2 regions of the Kitasatospora sp. NPDC024654 genome follow, and region 2 is predicted to be linked to the other one. Evidence: riboswitches for the same ligand, from Rfam matches in the RefSeq annotation. Region 2 holds a riboswitch; the other holds the start of a gene.
What was found. Region 2 has a riboswitch for cyclic di-AMP ahead of ACZ38L_RS35705 (LysM peptidoglycan-binding domain-containing protein). Riboswitches for the same ligand answer to the same signal wherever they lie in the genome.
Positions count from the first base shown of each region.

Region 1: another riboswitch for cyclic di-AMP. It lies ahead of ACZ38L_RS12765 (transglycosylase family protein); the one in region 2 lies ahead of ACZ38L_RS35705 (LysM peptidoglycan-binding domain-containing protein).

Region 1 covers NZ_JBVHLF010000016.1:47,457-54,647, forward strand. The annotation lists gene mfd (transcription-repair coupling factor) at 1-395, shown strand, start outside; gene ACZ38L_RS12740 (SurA N-terminal domain-containing protein) at 539-1,165, shown strand; gene ACZ38L_RS12745 (hypothetical protein) at 1,193-1,750, opposite strand; gene ACZ38L_RS12750 (nucleoside triphosphate pyrophosphohydrolase) at 1,807-2,805, shown strand; gene ACZ38L_RS12755 (SDR family NAD(P)-dependent oxidoreductase) at 2,844-3,266, opposite strand; gene ACZ38L_RS12760 (cytochrome P450 family protein) at 3,412-4,659, shown strand; cyclic di-AMP (ydaO/yuaA leader) riboswitch at 4,872-5,035, shown strand; gene ACZ38L_RS12765 (transglycosylase family protein) at 5,041-5,886, shown strand; gene eno (phosphopyruvate hydratase) at 6,075-7,191, shown strand, end outside.
Region 2 covers NZ_JBVHLF010000124.1:4,337-11,527, reverse strand. The annotation lists gene ACZ38L_RS35730 (CGNR zinc finger domain-containing protein) at 131-706, shown strand; gene ACZ38L_RS35725 (alpha/beta fold hydrolase) at 894-1,595, shown strand; gene ACZ38L_RS35720 (SAM-dependent methyltransferase) at 1,614-2,426, opposite strand; gene ACZ38L_RS35715 (RNA polymerase sigma factor) at 2,787-3,416, shown strand; gene ACZ38L_RS35710 (hypothetical protein) at 3,413-4,177, shown strand; cyclic di-AMP (ydaO/yuaA leader) riboswitch at 4,468-4,629, shown strand; gene ACZ38L_RS35705 (LysM peptidoglycan-binding domain-containing protein) at 4,642-5,937, shown strand; gene ACZ38L_RS35700 (S53 family peptidase) at 6,450-7,191, opposite strand, start outside.

The DNA.
Region 1 (7,191 bases), on a different contig from region 2:
CCTACCGCGCGATCGCGGCGGTCTCCTCGGAGGACGACATCGAGCAGGTCCGCGCCGAACTCACCGACCGGTACGGAAAGTTGCCGGATCCGGTGGAGAACCTCCTGCTGGTGGCGGCACTTCGGCTGTACGCGCGCCGGTGCGGCATCGCGGACATCACGCTGCAGGGTGCCAACGTCCGGTTCGGGCCGGTGGAGTTCCGCGAGTCGCAGCAGCTGCGGCTGAACCGGCTCTACCCGCGCAGCCAGGTCAAGGCCGCCGCCCAGCAGGTGCTGGTGCCGCGACCCAGCACGGCCCGGATCGGCGGCAAGCCGGTGGTCGGACGGGAGCTGCTGGCCTGGTGCGGGACCTTCCTCGGCGCGATGTTCGAGGAGCTGGCCGGCGCCGGGAAGTAGCGCCGCGGCCCGGTCGCCCCGCGGGGTGGCCGGGCCGTCGTCGTTCGCCCGTCCGGGTGACCCGCCCGGTCCGACGTCTGGGCAACGGCGGTCCGCGATCCCTATTCTGATCTCCCGTCAGCAGAGCCATCCGGGAGGCCCGCGTGATCCGCAGCAGCTCCTTGCTCCGCCGTTCCGTCCCCGTCCTCGGTGTCCTGGCGGCCGCGGCCGTGCTGACCGCCTGCGGCGGACCGGTGCGGACCGGCACCGCGGCGGTGGTCGGATCGGACCGGATCTCGGTCGCCTCGGTGCAGGCCCGCCTCGCCGCGTTCCGCACCGAGGCGGCCGCCCACTCCAGCGGCCCGTACCAGGAGCAGAGCGGCCTGGTCGGGGTGACGGTGTCGAACATGGTGCTGGAGCAGGTGGTCGACCACGCGGTCGCCGAGCACGGCCTGACCGTGACCCAGGCCGAGATCGACCAGGCCCGGCAGGAGCAGGCCCAGGCGTGGGGCGGCGAGGCCGGCCTGGAGCAGATGCTGCTGCTGAAGCACGCGGTGCCGGCCGCCCGGATCGACGACTTCTACCGCGAGCAGCTCGGGCTGTGGAAGCTGGCCGCGCTCACCGGCAACCAGCTCGGCACCAACGACGGCAACCAGGCCGTGCACCAGCTGCTCACCCAGGCCTCCGCCGAACTGAAGGTCTCGGTCAACCCGCGGTACGGCACCTGGGACCCGCAGCAGACCGTGCTGGACGGCCCCTCCGCGGACTGGCTGAACCAGGCCAACGCCTGAGCTGGCGGGCGGGGCCGTGCCCCGCGGTCAGGACCAGGCCGAGATCACCACGCCGGCGGTGGCCACCAGGACGCCGCCGAGCACGCTGGAGGTGATCACCTGCCCGGCGACCCGCTCACCGCGGGACACCACCTTCCGCTTCGGCGGCTCGGTCACCAGCGCTACGGCGTACGCACCGACCGCCACGACCATGAGCAGCAGCGCCAGCGAGTAGGCGATCGTGTCGGCACCCACCTCGTGGAGGTCGTCCGGGGCGTCCAGCTGCATCGGGGTCGGCCGCAGCACCGGCACGCCCCGGTCGATCGAGAGGTTCGGGTCGTCGACCTTCCCGTCGTCGGAGCGGAACTCGCCCGTGCAGGTGGTGCTGGAGCCCCGCCCGCTCCCGGCGCTCTGGCAGCCCACCGCGCGGAACGTCCCGGGGGTGCCCGCCAGCCGCAGCTCGTAGGCCAGGTCGTCGGCGCAGTAGGCCAGCCCGAACAGCGCGACGAGGAGGACGACGGCCGCCGTCTTCCAGCACCGTTCGCGTCGCCGCTCCGTGGTTCGCTGCTTCGACCTGGGCTTCTTCTTCGCTGGCACGGCGGTCACGGTAGCGCCGGCCTCCTGTGACGCTCCGGTCACCCCCGGGCGGTAGGTTCGACGGTGTGGAGACCTCGAAGCTGACCCTGCTCACCACCACCCACCGCGTCGCCCCCGGCCTGCTCAGCTGGCCGGCCTGGGAGGCGCTGCGCGCGGCGCCGCTGGTGCTCGCCGCCGACCCGGCGCACCCGCAGCTGCCGGCGCTGGCCCGGGCCGGCGTGACGGTGGAGCTGGTCGAGCGCGGCACCGCGCCGGCGCTGGCCCGGCTGCTGACCGAGCGGGCACCGCTGGTCTGGCTGGGCAGCCCGGACGGCGACCCGGGGCTGACCGACGCGCTGGCCCGGCTCGCTGTGGAGGAGGCCGGCGAGGTACCGGAGATCGAGCTGCTGCCCGGCTCGTACGACCTGCCCGGCGCCCGGCTACTCGACCTGGTCACGGTGATGGACCGGCTGCGCTCGCCCGGCGGCTGCCCGTGGGATGCCGAGCAGACCCACGCCTCACTGGTGAAGTACCTGGTCGAGGAGGCCTACGAGCTGGTCGAGGCGATCGAGGAGGGGGACCGGGAGACGCTGCGCGAGGAGCTGGGCGACGTGCTGCTGCAGGTCTTCTTCCACGCCCGGATCGCCGAGGAGCACCCGGCGGACCCGTTCTCGATCGACGAGGTGGCCGGGGCCATCGTCGAGAAGCTGATGTACCGCCACCCGCACGTCTTCGGCGACAGCGCCGCGTCGACCACCGACGAGGTGGAGGCCAACTGGGAGGCTCTCAAGGCCGCCGAGAAGCGGCACCGGGAGTCGGTGCTGGACGGCGTGCCGGCCGGGCTGCCGGCCCTGGCGTACGCGGCCAAGCTGGTCTCCCGGGTCCGCCGGGCGGGCTTCACGGGCGCGCCGGACGCGCCGTACCAGCTGCCCGCCGAGCTGGACGAGGGCAGCGCCGGCGAGCTGCTGCTGGCCGTGGTGCAGCGCGCGTACGACGCGGGGGTCGACCCGGACGCCGCGCTGCGCGCCGCCGCCCGCCGCTATCGCGCCGAGGTGCGCGCCGCCGAGGGGCACCCGGCCGACTGACCGGCCGGGGAGGCCCGGGCCGGGCGCCCCCGGTCGGATCAGGAAGCCTGCGGGGCCGGCGTGCCCGCGACGACGCGCTGCGGCGGGACGACCGCGCAGATCGCCTCGCCCAGCGGGTCGAGCAGTTCGGCCAGCCGGTCCAGGTGGCCGGGCAGCTCGTCCAGCGCGACGATCCGCTCGCCGTCCGGGCCGGCGACGCAGAAGAGGTCGATCCGGCCGAGGTGCTTCTCGGCGGTGTCCACCAGCGCGGCGATGTCGCTGGGCTGGTGGACGTCGCCGCTCACCCCGACCACCGGGCAACCCGGGCGGTCCAGGTCGGCGGCGAGGTCCTCGGCGATCCCGGCCCGGGGGTCGGCGATCAGCAGGCCGGTGGCGCCGGCGGCGACGAACCGACGGGCGAGTCCCGCACCGTCGCCGCCGTCGAGTACCGCGATGACCACCACTGCCCCGGCTACTCGCATGGCTGCTCCTCCTTGGGGGGACGCCACCGCACTGGCGTCCGCCTATGGCTATCCGAGGATCGTAGGCACGGCGCGACCCTCCGCAACAGGGATTACCCGTCAGGTGACCAGGCTCACTCCTGATCGGACCGGATAACGTCGGGTCATGCTGGAGCCGTCAGAGACCCCCATGCCACCCCTGTTCACCTGGGAGTTCGCCGCCGACCCCTATCCGGCGTACGCCTGGCTGCGAACGCACGCCCCCGTGCACCGGACCACCCTGCCCAGCGGGGTGGATGCCTGGCTGGTGACCCGGTACGCGGACGCCCGGCAGGCGCTGGCGGACGGCCGACTCTCCAAGAACCCGGCGCACCACAGCGAGCAGGCCCACCGCACCGGGCGGGTCGGCATCCCCGGCGAGCGCAGCGCCGACCTGATGACCCATCTGCTGAACATCGACCCGCCGGACCACACCCGGCTGCGTCGGCTGGTCTCCAAGGCCTTCACCCCGCGTCGGGTGGCCGCCTTCGAACCCCGGGTGCAGCAGCTGACCGACCGGCTGATCGACTCCTTCGCCGCCCGCGGCTCGGCCGACCTGATCCACGAGTTCGCCTTCCCGCTCCCCATCTACGCGATCTGCGACCTGCTCGGCGTGCCGGCCGAGGACCAGGACGACTTCCGGGACTGGGCCGGGATGATGATCCGCCACGGCGGCGGCCCGCGCGGCGGGGTGGCCCGTGCCGTGAAGCGGATGCGGACGTACCTGGCCGAGCTGATCCACCGCAAGCGGGCCGACCTGGGCGACGACCTGATCTCCGGTCTGATCCGGGCCAGCGACCACGGCGAGCACCTCACCGAGAACGAGGCCGCCGCGATGGCCTTCATCCTGCTCTTCGCCGGCTTCGAGACCACCGTCAACCTGATCGGCAACGGCACCTACGCGCTGCTCCGCAACCCGGAGCAGCGGGCGCTGCTGCAGGGCGCGCTCGCCCGCGGTGAGCGGGGGCTGCTGACCACCGGCGTCGAGGAGCTGTTGCGCTACGACGGCCCGGTGGAGCTGGCCACCTGGCGGTTCGCCACCGAACCGCTGACCATCGGCGGGGTGCGGATCGCGACCGGTGACCCGGTGTTGGTGGTGCTCGCGGCGGCCGACCGGGACCCGGCGCGGTTCGCCGCCGAGAACACCCTGGACCTGGCCCGGACGGACAACCCGCACCTGGGTTTCGGTCACGGGATCCACTACTGCATCGGCGCCCCGCTGGCCCGGCTGGAGGGGCAGATCGCGCTGGCCACGCTGCTGACCCGATTGCCGGACATTCAGCTCTCGGCGGATCCGGCCGAGTTGCGTTGGCGCGGCGGACTGATCATGCGTGGCCTGCGGGAACTCCCGGTGGCGTTCACGGCCGAGGGCTGACGGCGTGTCGGATTCGCCCTGGTGCGACCGAATATGAATGCCCATCAATGCGGACATATGCCCGTCGTTGGTAGGCGATCCATGACGGTCCGTAATTTTCATGTGATGTACGCGATATGAGCTTGTGATTGGTCTGCCCATCTGTCTACTCTCCGTGGAGTTCGCAGCTGCGGACCCCGTGCGCGGAACGCCGAATCCTGCCCGCCGCGCCATCGGGACACCGACCACACCCTGGGCAGGGGCGGGGGACCCAGGTATTTCCGCCGTTCCCCACGGCTAGGGGTGAAGCCGCCCGCCGGAGCGATCCGGACGGACGGCCGGGCCACCTCCCGGTCCGAACCCGACAGCTCACCTCGCAGGCGTGCGGAGAGGGAAACCTTCATGCTGCTCACCGGAACAGGCCGTCATCGTCGTCGCACCAATACCGAGAAGGCCATCGCCGCAGCCGGCGTGGCCGGGGTCGGACTGGCGATGCCGCTGCTCACCGCGACCGGCGCGCACGCCGCCACCGCATCGGTCTGGGACAAGGTCGCGGACTGCGAGAGCACCGGCAACTGGAGCATCAACACCGGCAACGGGTTCTACGGCGGCCTGCAGTTCACCTCCTCCACCTGGGCCGCGTACGGCGGCACCCAGTACGCCCCGCAGGCCAACCAGGCCACCCGGTCCCAGCAGATCTCCGTCGCCGAGAAGGTGCTGGCCGACCAGGGACCGGGCGCCTGGCCGGTCTGCTCGGTCAAGGCCGGCCTGACCGCCGGTGGCGCCCCCGCCGCGGTCGACACCTCGTCGTCGGGCTCGTCCGCGCCGGCCGCCCGCACCAAGGCCGCGCCGCAGGCCCAGTCGCACGGTCAGGCGCCGCAGGCCCAGCCGCAGCAGAGCGGCCCGGTCTTCCAGGGCAAGGCCGGCTGGGACCCGGCCGCCAAGGTCTTCTGGTACCAGAAGGACGGTGGCTGGCACTGGACCAGCCACCAGAGCGTCTACGACCAGTACGCCGGCGTGTCCGCGCAGGCCCCGGCCGCCCCGGCGGCGCCGGCCGCCGCCCCCGCCGCCGCGCAGGGCACCGGCTCGGGCCACGACTACACCGTGCGTCCCGGCGACACGCTCTCCATGATCGCCCAGGCCCAGCACCTCCAGGGCGGCTGGCAGGCGCTCTACGACGGCAACCACGGCACGATCGGCGGCGACCCGGACCTGATCATGCCCGGTCAGGTGCTGCACCTCGGCTGAGCCGGGCGGCGCGTGCGGGGCGATCAGGTTGCCCCGCACGCGCATTCGGGTGAACTACCGACCGGTAGTCCGGCCACACGCCGAGACGGGGAGCCAGGTCCGGGCGGCCGGACCGGTGGGTGCGGTTAGGCTCTGGTCGTACGACCCGTTCCACGTCCCCCGGACCGCTTCCGCATAGGAGATGCCTCGTGCCGTCCATTGATGTCGTCGTAGCCCGCGAGATCCTCGACTCCCGCGGCAACCCCACGGTCGAGGTCGAGGTCGGCCTCGACGACGGCAGCACCGGCCGTGCCGCTGTTCCGTCCGGCGCCTCCACCGGTGCCTTCGAGGCCCTGGAGCTGCGCGACGGCGACAAGAACCGCTACTTCGGCAAGGGTGTCGAGAAGGCCGTCCTCGCCGTGATCGAGCAGATCGGCCCGGAGCTGGTCGGCTACGACGCGACCGAGCAGCGGCTGATCGACCAGGCGATGCTGGACCTGGACGCCACCCCCGACAAGTCCTCGCTCGGCGCCAACGCCATCCTGGGCGTCTCGCTCGCCGTGGCGCACGCCGCCTCCGAGGCCAGCGACCTGCCGCTGTTCCGCTACCTGGGCGGCCCGAACGCGCACGTCCTGCCGGTCCCGATGATGAACATCCTCAACGGCGGCTCGCACGCGGACTCCAACGTCGACATCCAGGAGTTCATGATCGCCCCGATCGGCGCGGAGTCCTTCTCCGAGGCCGTCCGCTGGGGCGTCGAGGTCTACCACACGCTCAAGGGCGTGCTGAAGGAGCGCGGTCTCTCCACCGGCCTCGGCGACGAGGGCGGCTTCGCGCCGAACCTGGACAGCAACCGCGAGGCGCTCGACCTGATCGTCGAGGCCATCAAGAAGGCCGGCTACACCCCGGGCAAGGACGTCGCGCTCGCCCTGGACGTCGCCTCCTCCGAGTTCTACAAGGACGGCGCCTACCAGTTCGAGGGCAAGGCGCTCTCCTCCGCCGAGCTCGGCGCCTACTACGCCGACCTGGTCGCCAACTACCCGCTGGTCTCCATCGAGGACCCGCTGGACGAGTCGGACTGGGAGGGCTGGAAGGCCCTCACCGACGAGCTGGGCGCCAAGGTGCAGCTGGTCGGTGACGACCTGTTCGTGACCAACCCGGCCCGCCTGGCCAAGGGCATCGCGACCGGCACCGCCAACGCGCTGCTGGTGAAGGTGAACCAGATCGGCTCGCTGACCGAGACCCTGGACGCCGTCGAGCTGGCCCAGCGCAACGGCTACCGCTGCATGATGTCGCACCGCTCCGGCGAGACCGAGGACGTCACCA
Region 2 (7,191 bases):
GGGAGTTGCGGGGCCGAGGGGGAGGACGAGGGTGGGAGTGGCACGTGGGATCCCCAGACGCGAACGTTACTGACAAAGCTGATAACGTCAGTGACATACGCCAGAGGACGAAAGGGTGACTGGACAATTGATGTTCGACAGTCACGTGAGCACGCTGCTGGACGTCTCGGTCGCACTGGTGAACGCCCTGACCGACGGCGAGGAGCGCGGCAGGGCGTACGCCGCCCCGCGCGGCGCCGCACTGCCGGCGGCCGTCGACGCGGCGCTGCCACCCGCCGGCGCCGGCCCGCGGGCGATCGATCCGGCCTCGGCCGAGTATCTGGCCGGCGCCGCCCGGCAGATGCGGCAGGTGTTCGAGGCCGTCGCGGCCGAGCGGGTCGACGCGGCGGCGGGCGTCCTGAACACGCTACTTCGGAGCACCGGCGCTCGGCCGCAGCTGGACCAAGTTCCTGGCGAGCCGTGGCAGTTGCACTTCCACGGCGCGGACGACTCGCTCGCGGTCGGCTGGAGCGCCGGCTGCGCGACCATGCTGGCACTGGCGATCGGCAGCGAGCTGGCCGGCCGGCTCGGCGTCTGCGCGGCCACCCGCTGCGACCGGGTCTTCGTCGACGGCTCGCGCAACGCCGTCCGGCAGTTCTGCTCGACCGCCTGCCAGAGCCGGACCAAGGCCGCGGCGTTCCGCGCCCGCCGGGGCGGCGGCGTCTGAGGGGCCGGAAGGGGGAGGCCCTCAGTGGGCCCCGAGGGTGGCGGCGGGCCAGGGGCGCGGGACGACCGCACCCGGCGAACCACGCCACGGATCGACGAGCGGTGGCGCCCGTTCCCGGCGGACGGCCCGGTGCACCCGAACGGCCCCGCCGCCAGCGAGCGCGGCTCCGCCGAGTAGGGTGCGGCCCATGCCGACGGTCCGGGTCGACGACCTCACGATGTACTACGAGCGGCACGGCGCCGGGGCACCGCTGCTGCTGATCGGCGGCCTGGGCGGCGATCTGACCATGCTCGACACCCTCGTCCGACGGCTCGCCCGGCGCTACGAGGTGATCGTCTTCGACAACCGCGGCGCCGGGCGGACCGACCAGCCGGACACCCCGTACACCGTCGAGCTGCTGGCCCGGGACACCGCCGGCCTGTTGGCGGCACTGGACGTGCCGCGGGCGCACCTGCTCGGAATCTCGCTGGGCGGCCGGATCGCCCTCGAACTCGCGCTCAGCAGACCCGAGTTGGTCGACCACCTGGTCCTGGTCAGCACTGCGGCGACCGGGCGCGGCCGGCTGACCGTCTCCGCGCCGATGCGGCTGGCGGGCGTCCTGAAGCGGCTCGGGGTGATCCGCCGGCACCACCCGCAGTCGACCGCCGCGTTCGGACGGCAGCTCGCCGCGAGCATCGGCTACGACGCCGCCGACCGGCTGCACCTGCTCCGGGCGCCCACCCTGATCCTGCACGGGCGGCGGGACCGCTCGATCCCGGTCGGCCTCGCCGAGCGGCTCCACCAGGGCGTCCCGGGCTCGCGGCTCCGGCTCTTTCCCGGCGGCCACCTGTTCTTCCTGCTCGGCCAGCGCGAGCGGGCGCTCGACGAGGTCGAACGGTTCCTGCCGTAGCGGCAGCCGTGCGAACGGTCAGGGCTTGCGGGCCACCGCCGCGTACGCGCAGACCCGCGCGTCGGAGACCGTCCCCGCGCCCCGCTCGTCGTCCGATCGCCAGCGGTGGGTGGGGGCGACGCCCGGTTCGAGCAGCTCCCAGCCGGTGAAGAAGCGAGCGAACTCCTCCTTGGTCCGCATCTGTATCCGGGTACCGGCGTTGGCGTACACCTGGGAGATGCGCGCCGCCTCCTCCGGCGCGAAGTCCGGGCTGCCGTGGCTCATCACCAGCACGCTACCGGGCGCGAGCGCTCCCTTGAGCTGCTCCACGATCCGGTAGGCATCGAGATCGTCCGGGACGAAGTGCAGCAGCGCATTGAGGCTCAGCGCGACCGGCTCGGCCAGGTCGATGGTGGCGCGCAGCTCGGGCGAGGCCAGGATCACGGCCGGGTCGGTGACGTCGGCCTGGACGTAGGCGGTGCGGCCCTGCTCGGTGCTGTGCAGCAGCGCCTTGGCGTGGGCGAGCACGATCGGATCGTTGTCGACGTAGACGACCCGGGCGTCGGGCCGGGTCCGCTGGGCGACTTCGTGCAGGTTGGGCGAGGTGGGGATGCCCGTGCCGATGTCGAGGAACTGGCGCAGCCCGGCGCCGGCGAGCAGCCGGGTGGACCGGTGCATGAACGCCCGGTTGGCCCGGGCCGCGGTCTCCGCCCACGGAAAGACCGCCATCACCTTGCCGACCGCCTCCCGGTCGGCGGCGAAGTTGGTGGTGCCACCCAGGTAGTAGTCGTACATCCGGGCGGAATGCGCCCGGTGCAGTTCCAGGTTGACCTCGTTGTAGTCCGTCGGCATCCGCTCTCTCCCCCTGCTCCGAACGCGGACCCGTCCGCGCGGCGGGCGTTCCGGAATCCGCCCGCCAGGGTATGCCATGGCGCACATCGGCCCGACCCGGTTCGCGGTTTCCCACGCGCCTTCCCGCGTCACCCGGGGCGCGGACCCGATCGATCACGGCTCCGGCCAAAATGTGCGGTGACGGTGGCATATGACCATACGTCAGATAGTCTTTCCATCACAGCATGACAGCTAGTAACCGTTGTGCCGATCTTCTTGCGTCACGGGCCGCCCGATGCGCTGTGATGTTCCCGAGGGGGTCGCTCCGGTCCCCGGCGGACGACCGGCCGTGGACCACGGCCGCCGGTCCTGGAGGGCCGAATGACGATCGACAGGGGCGTGCCGCCGCAACCCGGTGGGCACCGGGGAGGGCGGGCCGTGACCGAGGGCGGCGAGGCGACGCCGGCGGACGGCCGGCTGCTCCTCACACTCCAGGCGTTCTGCGAGACCCACGAGCGCGCCTGGCACGGGTTCGCGCTGACCCAGGTCGGCGGCGACCAGGACGCCGCCCTGGTGGTCGCCGGGATGAAGGCCCACCTACGGCAACGCTGGGCGCTGGCGCTCCGCCAGGAGATCCCCGCCACCTACGCCTGGCGGCTGCTCAAGGAGCACGTCGCGGCCTGGATGCTGCACACCGGGCGGCGGCAACCGGCCCTGCTGGAGAGCGCGGTGCTCGACACCGTGGTCCGGCGCCTTCGCGCCGGCCGCCCCGGGGACGGCCGGCGCGAACTCCCCGAGGGACGCGGCCTCCACACCGCGATCCTGGGCCTGCCGGAGCGCCAGCACGATGTCATCGTCCTCAGGTACGTGCTGGACATGGACGAGGAGGAGATCGCACAGTACCTCGGCCGGCCGGCCGCGACCGTGCGCTCCCACCTGCGGCACGCCCACCGCAACCTCGCCCGGGCCCTCGACCTGCCCGAACCGGCCGACTCGCAAGGAGCGCCATGACCGCCGGGGAGCACCAGCACGGCCTGCCGTCCCGCCCCCGCCCGCACGACCGCCGGAACGGCACTGCGGGCCGGTTCCGTGCGCCGACCAGCGGGCCGGCGCACGACGGGCGGTCCGGCGCCGGGGCCGAGCCGCCGGTGGTCGTCTTCAGCGGCGCGTCCCGGCTGCCGGCGCACGAGCCGGACCGGATCAGCGCGGCGCCCGTCCGGCTGCCGTCCGAGCACGAGCAGGCGGCCCACGAACTCGCCCTGGTCACCGCGCTGGTGCTGAACGCCCCGCAGGCCGCGCACAGCCTCGACCTGCTGGTCAACTCCGCCCGGATCCACCCCGAGGGGGCGCTGGTCTTCGCCGGGCTGCTCTACCTGACCGACCGGACGGACGCGGCGCAGTTCTGGTGGCAGTTCGCGGCGGGCGGCGGCAGCCAGACCGCCGCGTACTGCCTGCACCTCTACCACCTGCTGCTCGGCGAGCCCCGGGACGCCGCCTACTGGCGTGCCCAGGCGGACCGGCTGGCCGGCCATCCGCTGCCGCGGCCGAAGCGGGGGCTGGCCGCGGCGGCGGTGCGCGGGAGCGTCCCGCTGCTGCCGGAGGAGGTGCGACGCGACATCCTGGCCCGCTGCCACCAGGGGCTGCTGCCGCGGCTGCCCATCCGGCTGGAGGCGGTGATCAACCGGCTGGTGGTCACGGCGAACGACGACGACTTCGGGGAGATCCCGCAGCCCTCCGACACCCTGGTCGGCGATCTGGCGTCGACGTGCTGAGGCCTGCCCGGGAGCGCCTCGGCCTGGTGAGGCGGACACGAATTTGTTCGACTGTTGTTCCGGGTGGGTTCAGCCACCGTTGCGGAACACCGGCGCCCGCCTCACCGTGCCAGATCAGGCCGGTCCGTGAACCGACCGCCGATCGGCGGGGCGTCACTCTCCAATCGCATGACGTGATTTTTGTGTGATGCGCACGATGCTGGCTTGTTATCAAGCTGATGATCCCTCTAGTCTCCCAGCAGTCCGCCGCTGCGGACTCCCGACCGCGGTACGCCGAGCCCTGCCCGCCGCGGGAGGGAAGCCGACCACCCATGGGCAGGGGTGGGGGACCCAGGTTTGGTGCCGTCCCCACGGCTAGGGGTGAAGCCGCGCGCCGGGGCCTCCGGCGGGCGGCCGGGCCACCTCCCGGCCCGAACCCGACAGCTCACCTCGCAGGCGTGCGGAGAGGGACACAGAGGGACATCATGGTGTTTTCCGGTTCCGGCCGTCACCGTCGCCCCACCCAGGCCGACCGCGCCGTGGTCGCCGCCGGCGTGGCGGGCGCGGGCATAGCGCTGCCGCTGCTCACCGCGACCAGCGCGCACGCCGCCCCGGTCAGCACCTGGAACGCGGTCGCCCAGTGCGAGACCGCCGGGAACTGGACCGCCGACACCGGGAACGGGCTCTACGGAGGCCTACAGCTCACCCAGCGGACCTGGGTCGCGTACGGCGGCGACAAGTACGCCGCCGAGCCCGACCACGCCACCCCCGACCAGCAGATCGCCATCGCCGAGAAAGTGCTGGCCAACCAGGGGCCGGGCGCCTGGCCGAACTGCTCCGACTCCGCCGGCCTGAGCAGCGACGGGCCGGCGCCGGTGCTCAACACCAGCCAGCCCGTTCCGGCGACTCCGGCACCGGCCGGTGGCAGCACGGTGCTGGCGGGTCCCGACGACCCGACCTTCCCGGGCCACGGCGGGTGGGACGGGTACGACGGCGTGTACTGGTACCAGTCCGGGGGCGTCTGGTACTGGACGAACCAGCAGTCCGTCTACCTCGAGCACACGGGGGCGGCGGCGACCGCGCAGCCGAGCGCGGGCGGGAGCACGACCGTCACGCCCACCACGCCGGTCACGCCTGCGGCTCCGGCCACACCCACCACGACGGGCACCACGGCCACGCCCACCGCTCCGACGACGTCGCCCGCCCCGGGCACGCCGGGCACGCCGGGCACGCCGGGTACGCCGGGTACGCCGGGCACCACGGGGACCACCGGCACGACGGGCACGGCGACCCCGGTCACGCCGACGACGCCCACCACCCCGACGTCCGGCGGCACCACGGGCACCACGGGCACCACGGGCACCACGGGCACGGCCGCGCCCGGCACGCCGGCCACGCCGGGCAGCTCGGGCAGCACCACGGACACGCCCTCGACCGGCACGACGCCCACGACGACCCCGGTCACGCCGGCGGCACCGACCACCCCGGCGGCACCCGCCGCCCCGGCCACCGGCACGAGCACGGGCGCTGGCACGGGCACCACGGCCGCCCCGGCCACTCCCACCTCCCCCGCACCGTCCGCCACCACCACCCCGGCCCCCGCGCCGACCAGCAGCACGGCCCCGGCCGGCACCTACACCGTGGCCACCGGCGACACCCTCTCCGGGATCGCCCAGTCCCACCAGTTGCCCGGCTGGAACGGCCTCTACCAGGACAACGCCTCGACCGTCGGCACCAACCCCGACCTGATCCACCCGGGCCAGCAGCTCCAGCTCCCCTGACTCCGGTTCACCCGTGCTCGCGCCCGCCGCCCCGGTGGGCGCGAGCACGTGCCGCGGGGCGGGGGAATCCGCCGGGGCGGGAGGAGTGTGGCGACCGCGGCCTCCGGCCACGATGGGGGGTGCGGTCGGCTGGGCAGGGGGAAGCGGGCACCGCGGCTGCGCCGGGCCCCCGGCCACGAGGGTGAGGCCGTGCCGGCAGGTGGTGGTCACACGATCGGGCGTACCGCGCCTTGGACCCGTCCGAACCCGATCGCTCCCGCAGCGCGGTTCCCGTGCGCCCGGTCGGCGATCAGGCCGGGGTCTGCGGCATCCCAACCACCGGGCCCGGCCCGCCGATCGGGAGCCGGCCCGGCCCGCGGCAGATGGTGATCCCGCCCGGCCCCCGTGCCCGGGCGGGATCGCCGTCGTCCGCGCGGCCCCCGCGAACCGCGCGGACGACGGCGGGGATGGTGACGCGCGGGCCGCCGTCCGACCACGACGGCCCACGCGTCACCCCGTCCCCGGGACGGCCGTCAGCCCGTGAAGGCGGCCAGTCCGTCCGGGGTGCCCAGGCCGGTCGGGCCGTCGTAACCGGGGCCCGCCGTGCAGAGGTAGGACGGGGAGCAGGTGGCGGTGGAACCGGTGGTCACGTCCCAGAGCGCGCTCGGGTGGGCGTAGGCGTCGGCCGCCGGGTAGCTCGCCGAGGGAGCGCCGGCGTCGGCGTAGACCGCGGCGATGATCGGCGAGGCGACGCTGGTACCGCCGTAGACGTTCCAGCCGGAGCCGCCGTAGGTCTGGTAGACCGCGACGCCGGTGGCGGGGTCGGCGACCGCCGAGACGTCCGCGACGGTCCGCTTCGAACAGCCGGTGTCCTTCTGCCAGGTCGGCTTGGCGTCGTACGCCGAGCAGCCGGAGCCGGCCCCCTCGGTGCTGCTGGTGGACCACACCGACTCGCTCCAACCGCGGCTGTTGGAAGCCTTGTTGAGCGAGGTGCCACCGACCGCGGTGACGTACCGCGAGGCCGCCGGGTACTCCACGCCGTAGCCGCCGTCACCGGAGCTCGCGGTGATCGCGACACCCGGGTGGTTGTAGTAGCTGGTGTCGTAGCTGGGGTCCGAGGAGGACTCGCTGCCGCCGTAGCTGTTGGAGACGAACTTGGCGCCCAGCTTGACCGCCTCGTTGACCGCGGTGCCCAGGTTGGCCGTGGTCGCGCTCTTGGCCTCGACCAGGATGATGTGCGCGTTCGGCGCGATCGCCGAGACCATGTCCAGGTCG